One region of the Streptomyces sp. NPDC020597 genome, then DNA from elsewhere that is predicted to be linked to it. Evidence: riboswitches for the same ligand, from Rfam matches in the RefSeq annotation. Region 1 holds a riboswitch; each other region holds the start of a gene.
The links. A riboswitch is a leader RNA that binds a small molecule or an ion and turns the genes downstream of it on or off. The one in region 1 is predicted to bind thiamine pyrophosphate.

Region 1 (2,256 bases):
AAGCTGCGTGAGGCGCTGCTGCCGGACCTGATGTCGGTCGTGCGGCATCTGTCGACGGACCAGGGGACCACGCGCAAGACGCTGTGGCGGCTGTTCGACGGCACGCTCGTGGAGTCGGTGCTGATGCGGTACCCGGACCGGGTGACCATGTGCATCAGCTCGCAGGCGGGGTGCGGGATGAACTGTCCGTTCTGCGCGACCGGGCAGGCGGGCCTCGACCGGAACCTGTCCACCGCCGAGATCGTGCACCAGATCGTCGACGGGATGCGGGCGCTGCGGGACGGCGAGGTCCCCGGCGGGCCGGCGCGGCTGTCGAACATCGTGTTCATGGGGATGGGCGAGCCGCTCGCCAACTACAAGCGGGTCGTGGGGGCCGTGCGCGCCCTCACCGACCCGGCGCCCGACGGGCTCGGGCTGTCGCAGCGGGGCATCACCGTGTCGACGGTCGGGCTGGTGCCGGCCATCCACCGGTTCGCCGACGAGGGCTTCAAGTGCCGGCTCGCGATCTCCCTGCACGCCCCCGACGACGAGCTGCGCGACACGCTCGTCCCCGTGAACACGCGGTGGAAGGTGCGCGAGGTGCTGGACGCCGGGTTCGAGTACACCGAGCGGTCGGGCCGCCGGCTGTCCATCGAGTACGCGCTGATCCGCGACATCAACGACCAGGCCTGGCGTGGTGACCGGCTCGGCCGGCTGCTGCGCGGCAAGCCCGTGCACGTCAACCTGATCCCGCTGAACCCGACCCCGGGCTCGAAGTGGACGGCCTCCCGGCCCGAGGACGAGAAGGCGTTCGTCGAGGCGATCGCCTCGCACGGGGTGCCGGTCACCGTCCGCGACACCCGTGGCCAGGAGATCGACGGAGCCTGTGGTCAGCTCGCGGCCACCGAGAGGTAATCTGGCCACATCACGTCATCAGATTCGGACATCTTCATATTCCGACAGGGGAGCGCCACAGCGCTGAGAGTGCGGCAACCGGGCCGCAGACCCTCTGAACCTCGCCCAGGTCATTCTGGGTAGGAAGTTCGGTCATCACTCGAGCTGTTGCGCCCTGCCCGGGGTCCCGCGCGGATCCCGGGCAGGGCCGCGTCTCTTCCTGGTCCGTCCCAGGAGGAAATCCAGTGCAGAACAAGACCTTCGTCGCCGCGGCCGTCGGGCTCGGCCTGGTCGCCCTCACCGCCTGCGGGTCGTCGGGGGACGGGAAGGGCGAGACGGACTCCAAGACCGTCACCCTGGTCAGCCACAACTCGTGGGCCGTCTCCAAGAACGTGCTCGCGGACTTCGAGAAGCAGTCCGGCTACCGGGTGAAGGTCCTCAAGGACGGCGACGCCGGGCAGGCCGTCAACAAGGCGATCCTCACCAAGGACCACCCGCAGGGCGACGTCTTCTTCGGCATCGACAACACCCTTCTCTCCCGCGGCCTCGACAACGGGCTGTTCCAGCCGTACGAGGCGAAGGGGCTGGACCAGGTCGGCGCGCAGTACCAGCTGGACGCCGGCAAGCACCGCGTGACGCCCATCGACTTCGGCGACATCTGCGTCAACTACGACAAGGCGTACTTCACCGAGCACGAGCTGGCCCCGCCGGCCACCTTCGACGACCTGGTCAAGCCCGTGTACAAGGACCTCCTCGTCACCGAGAACGCCTCCACCTCCTCGCCCGGTCTCGGCTTCGTGCTCGGCACCGCCGCGCAGTACGGCGACACGGGCTGGGAGGGCTACTGGAAGAAGCTCAAGGCGAACGGCGTGAAGGTCGTCGACAGCTGGGACCAGGCCTACACCGAGGAGTTCTCCGGGTCCGCCGGCGGCAAGAAGGCCAAGGGCGACCGTCCGCTCGTCGTCTCCTACGCCTCCTCGCCGCCCGCCGAGGTGGTCTTCGGCGACCCCAAGCCGGCCACCGCGCCCACCGGCGTCGCGACCGGCACCTGCTTCCGGCAGGTCGAGTTCGCCGGGCTGCTGAGCAACGCGGCGAACGCCAAGGGCGGCAAGGCGCTGATCGACTTCCTGATCGGCAAGGAGTTCCAGCAGGACATGCCGCTGAACATGTTCGTCTACCCGGTGGTGAAGGGCGCGGCCGTGCCCGCCGAGTTCACGAAGTACGGGCCCGCCGCCGAGCACCCCGAGACCATGGACCCGGCGAAGATCGCCGACCGTCGCGACCAGTGGGTCAAGTCGTGGACCTCGCTCGTACTGAAGTAGCCCCGACCAAGGGAGCCCGGGGCTCCCGGGGGAGCGCGGCGGCGCGGCTCGGTCTCATGGC
Region 2 (2,256 bases), on a different contig from region 1:
TGCCGCCGCTCGCCGTTGACCGAGACGTTCACAGGGGCGTTCACGCGGGCTGCTCCAGGAGTGCGGCGGCGCCGAAACGCCGGGGGGTGAAGGGGCGGGCCTCGTCGGGCAGCTCCCCGGTGACCAGGACCTCCGCCATCGCGTCACCGGTCACCGGCGTCAGCAGCACGCCGTTGCGGTAGTGCCCGGTGGCCAGCAGCAGCCCGGGCAGCTCCGTCGGCCCGAGCAGCGGCGCGTTGTCCAGGGAACCCGGACGCAGGCCCGCGCGCGTCTCGGTGAGCGGCAGCTCGGTGATGCCGGGGACCAGTTCGTGGGCGTCGCGCAGCAGCTCGTACACGCCCCCCGCCGTCACGGTCGTGTCCCAGCCGAGCTCCTCGCTGGTCGCGCCCACCACCAGTTCGCCGTTGTCCCGGGGGACCAGGTAGACGTGGCTGCCGCGGACCACGGCCCGCACGGTCCGGTTCAGGAACGGCGCGCACCGGGCCGGCACGGTCAGCCGCAGGACCTGTCCCTTCACGGGCCGTACGGCGGGCAGCACGTCCTGCGGGACGCCCGCGAGCCGCCCGCTCAGACTGCCGCCCGCGAGCACCGTCTGTTCGGCCGCCGCCGTCGTGCCGTCCCGCAGGACGGCCCCCGTCGCCCGGTCGCCCGCGACCGTCAGCCGCTCCGCCCACGTGCGGTGGAACACGACGCCCGCCCGCTCGCAGGCCGCCGTCAGGGCTGCGGCCAGCCGCCGCGGATCGACCTGGTGGTCGCCGTCCGCCCGCAGTCCGCCGCGCACCCCCGGCGCGAGCATCGGCTCCAGACGCCGGCACTCACGCCCGGACAGCCACTGCGACTCCAGCCCCGACTGCCGCTGCAGGGCGTGCAGTTCGCGCAGGTGGGTGCGGTCGTCGGAGTCCAGCGCGACCGCGAGCGTGCCGCAGTGCCGGTAGCCGACGTCGAGCCCGGTCAGCTCCGTCAGCTCGGCCGCGAAGTCCGGATAGCGGCGGGCCGACGCGAGGTTCAGGCCGAGCAGGGTCTGCTCGCCGTAGTGCAGTTCCGTGACGGCCGCCAGCATCCCGGCGGCCACCTGGGCGGCCCCGCCGCCCGGCTCCGGGTCCGCCACCGCCGTGGCGAGGCCGCGCTGTGCGGCCCGCCAGGCGGTGACCAGCCCGATGATCCCGCCCCCGATGACGAGGACGTCTGACGTGCGTGGAGACGACATGGGCGTCCAGCCCCTCCCTTCGCCGGCATGACCCGGATCAGGTTCGTACGGTCGGAGGCCGCCAGCCTCCCTCTCAGCCCGGTGCGTCCGGGCTCCCGCGAGTGCTCTACGTTGGCCACCCTAGCCCGACGTGACACGCCTCAGTAAGGGAGCCCCCGCCCATGGCACGCTCGCTCGACGGCCTCGTCCTCGCCCCCGTGGCCGACCAGGCCCGCGGGCAGGTCGGCCTGCGCACCCGCTTCGCCTACCACGAGCGGGACGGGGCGGTCTGGGCCGAATACGCGGGCGGCGACGTCGTGCGCGGGCGCCTCGTGGGGACCCGCGAGGGGGACCGGCTCGACTTCCGGTACGTCCAGCTGGGACACGACGGGACGACCTCCTCGGGTCACTGCGTGTCGACGGTCCTGGAGTTGCCCGACGGCCGGGTCCGCCTCGAGGAGGCCTGGGAGTGGGAGTCCCGGGCGGGCCACGGCGTCAGCGTCGTGGAGCAGATCCCGGACGAAGGGGAGGAATCCCCGCGCGACGCACCGGGTGCCGCGCGCGGTGTGGAGCAGGTCACCGAGCAGGGCGGCTGACTGACGAAACGTCAGGTGTCTATGGTGATCAGGTGAGCGAGCAGAGGCAGGAAGAGGACCGGTCCGGGGCGCGGCGCGTGGTCGTCGCCGGCGCGGGCATGGCCGGGGTGCAGACCGCGGTCGCCCTGCGCGAGCAGGGCTTCGACGGAGCCGTCACCCTGATCGGCGCGGAACCCCACCAGCCCTACGACCGGCCCCCGCTGTCCAAGGCCGTGCTGCTCGGCAAGGCCGCGAACTCCGCCTTCGACGTCGACTTCGAGGGCCTCGGCATCCGGCTTGAGCTCGGCCGCGAGGTCCTCGGCCTGCGTCCCGCCGACCATGAGCTGGACACCGAGCGCGGGCCCGTCCCCTACGACGTCCTCGTCCTCGCCACCGGGGCGGAGCCCGTCCGGCTGCCGGGCTCCGAGGGCGTGCCCGGCGTGCACCTGCTGCGCACCCTGGACGACGCCGAGCGCCTGCGACCCGTCCTCGCCC
Region 3 (2,256 bases), on a different contig from region 1:
TCGCAGAGTTCCTCGAAGTTCTCGTAGAGGAACGACTCCTTGTGGTGGGCGAGGCACCAGGCGGCCATGATCGAGCCGCCACGCGACACGATGCCCGTCTTGCGGTTGGCCGTGAGCGGGACGTACGGGAGACGGACGCCCGCGTGGACCGTCATGTAGTCCACGCCCTGCTCGGCCTGTTCGATGACCGTGTCCTTGTAGATCTCCCAGGTCAGCTCCTCGGCGCGCCCGTCGACCTTCTCCAGTGCCTGGTACAGCGGCACCGTGCCGATGGGGACCGGGGAGTTGCGCAGCACCCACTCGCGCGTGGTGTGGATGTTGCGCCCGGTGGACAGGTCCATGACCGTGTCGGCGCCCCAGCGGGTCGCCCAGGTCATCTTCTCGACCTCCTCCTCGATGGAGGACGTCACCGCCGAGTTGCCGATGTTGGCGTTGACCTTCACCAGGAACCGCTTGCCGATGATCATCGGCTCGATCTCCGGGTGGTTGACGTTGGCCGGCAGTACGGCCCGGCCTGCGGCTATCTCGTCGCGCACCACCTCGGGAGCGACGTTCTCCCGGATGGCCACGAACTCCATCTCGGGCGTGATCTCCCCCCGGCGCGCGTACGCGAGCTGAGTGACGGCCTTGCCGTCCCGGCCACGGCGAGGCAGACGCGGCCGGCCCGGGAAGACCGCGTCGAGGTTGCGCAGACCTCCGCGCGGCGAGGTGTGCTTGATGCCGTCGTCCTCCGGACGGACGGGACGGCCCGAGTACTCCTCCGTGTCACCACGAGCGATGATCCAGTTCTCGCGCAGCGGGAGCAGTCCCCTGCGCACATCCGTCTCGACGGCCGGATCGGTGTACGGGCCGGAGGTGTCGTACAGCGTGACCGACCGGCCGTTGGTGAGGTGCACTTGTCGGACCGGCACCCGGAGGTCGGGGCGATCGCCCTCGACATACCCCTTGTGCCAGCCGATGGACCTCCCGTCCTCCACAGCGTTGACGTCGACCGCGTTCTCGCTGGTGACGTCCTGCGTGGAGGCAGGCGTGCGTGCGTCCTTGTTGGTCATGAGACCTACTCCCTACGCCGGCATTACCCGGTAACAGGTTCGGCGGTCGACGCAGCGGCTACCGTCTCCCGACGCTCATGGGAAACATCACTCGATTCGAGAGACGTTCCACGTGAAACATCGCGAAGACGGAGGTCAGCGTCCTCTCAGCCCGGTGCTCCGAGCTCCCGCGTGTGCAAAAGGTGGCTCCACGCTAGCGGCTCATGTGGCGCGGTGAACAGTGGGCCTCTTTCGTTCTTGCGATGATCGGGCGGTGACGACACACCAGCCCCCGTACCCGCCGTCTGAGCCGCCCCGCCGGCCTGCCGCCGGAAACGGTCCCGGCAATGGCCCGGGCGCCGGTGCCGGCAACGGCTTCGAACAAGGCCTCGGGCGCGGGCCCGGAGGGGACCGCGATGTCGACGACAGCGGTGTCGACCGCGGTCGCCTGGACGAGCGCCCCCACGGCTCCGGTCCTGATCGGCCGCCGGGATACGCCGGCGGTCCGAGGGGGCTGGGCGGTCTGCGTCGCCAGAGTCGTGGTGCGGTTCCGGACGGCGGCCAGGACCGAGGCGCCGGCGATGCTCCTGCTCAGGGTTACGGGCACGCCCCTTCGGCGCGCGGCAATCCGCCTGGGCAGCCGCCCGGGTACGGGCAGAGTCAGAGCCCCGGCAACGACCGGCACCCGTTCGCCGATGCACCTCGTCACGGCGGCTGGGGGAACGGCCCCGGCGAGGGACACGACGTCGGCCACGGGCACCGGCCCGACGACACTCAGGGGCACAGCCGAGGCGACACCCAAGGGCACAACCGCAGCGGCGTCCAAGGGCAAAGCCGGGGCGGCGCTCAGGGGCCCGGCCACGCCGAGGCCCAAGGGCCGGGCCACGGTCACGGCCTTGCCTCCCGCCACGGTCACGACGCCGACCACGCTCACGATGCCGCTGGTCCCGGTTCCGCCGGCGACGGCAGCGGGGGAAGCAGCGGGCAGGGGAGCGGCGGACACGGGCCTGGATCCGGGCACACGCACGGTCACAGTCACAGCCACGGTCCGGCCGCGCCCGTCTCCCAGCATCTGCGCAAGGTCATCGCGGCCATCCTGATCCCCTTCGGCGCCGCGGTGCTGGTGGGCCTCGTGGTGCTGTGGCCCGGCGGGGCCCCCGCGCACGAGCGCACCGGCGTCGGCTTCGACCGGCAGACGCAGCAGGCCACGGTCACCAAGGTGCTG

Region 2: linked by a shared signal. The riboswitch ahead of thiO (glycine oxidase ThiO) and the one ahead of ACH4ZA_RS21405 (thiamine ABC transporter substrate binding subunit) in region 1 are both predicted to bind thiamine pyrophosphate.
Region 3: linked by a shared signal. The riboswitch ahead of thiC (phosphomethylpyrimidine synthase ThiC) and the one ahead of ACH4ZA_RS21405 (thiamine ABC transporter substrate binding subunit) in region 1 are both predicted to bind thiamine pyrophosphate.

What each region holds. Positions count from the first base shown of each region.
Region 1 is NZ_JBIRUL010000011.1:212,453-214,708, forward strand. It holds gene rlmN (23S rRNA (adenine(2503)-C(2))-methyltransferase RlmN) at 1-894, shown strand, start outside; TPP riboswitch at 931-1,038, shown strand; gene ACH4ZA_RS21405 (thiamine ABC transporter substrate binding subunit) at 1,119-2,195, shown strand; gene ACH4ZA_RS21410 (ABC transporter permease) at 2,171-2,256, shown strand, end outside.
Region 2 is NZ_JBIRUL010000006.1:213,574-215,829, forward strand. It holds gene thiS (sulfur carrier protein ThiS) at 1-32, opposite strand, end outside; gene thiO (glycine oxidase ThiO) at 41-1,207, opposite strand; TPP riboswitch at 1,205-1,316, opposite strand; partial or broken gene ACH4ZA_RS13460 (hypothetical protein) at 1,369-1,701, shown strand; gene ACH4ZA_RS13465 (NAD(P)/FAD-dependent oxidoreductase) at 1,815-2,256, shown strand, end outside.
Region 3 is NZ_JBIRUL010000004.1:272,910-275,165, reverse strand. It holds gene thiC (phosphomethylpyrimidine synthase ThiC) at 1-1,052, opposite strand, end outside; TPP riboswitch at 1,045-1,233, opposite strand; gene ACH4ZA_RS09830 (YibE/F family protein) at 2,149-2,256, shown strand, end outside.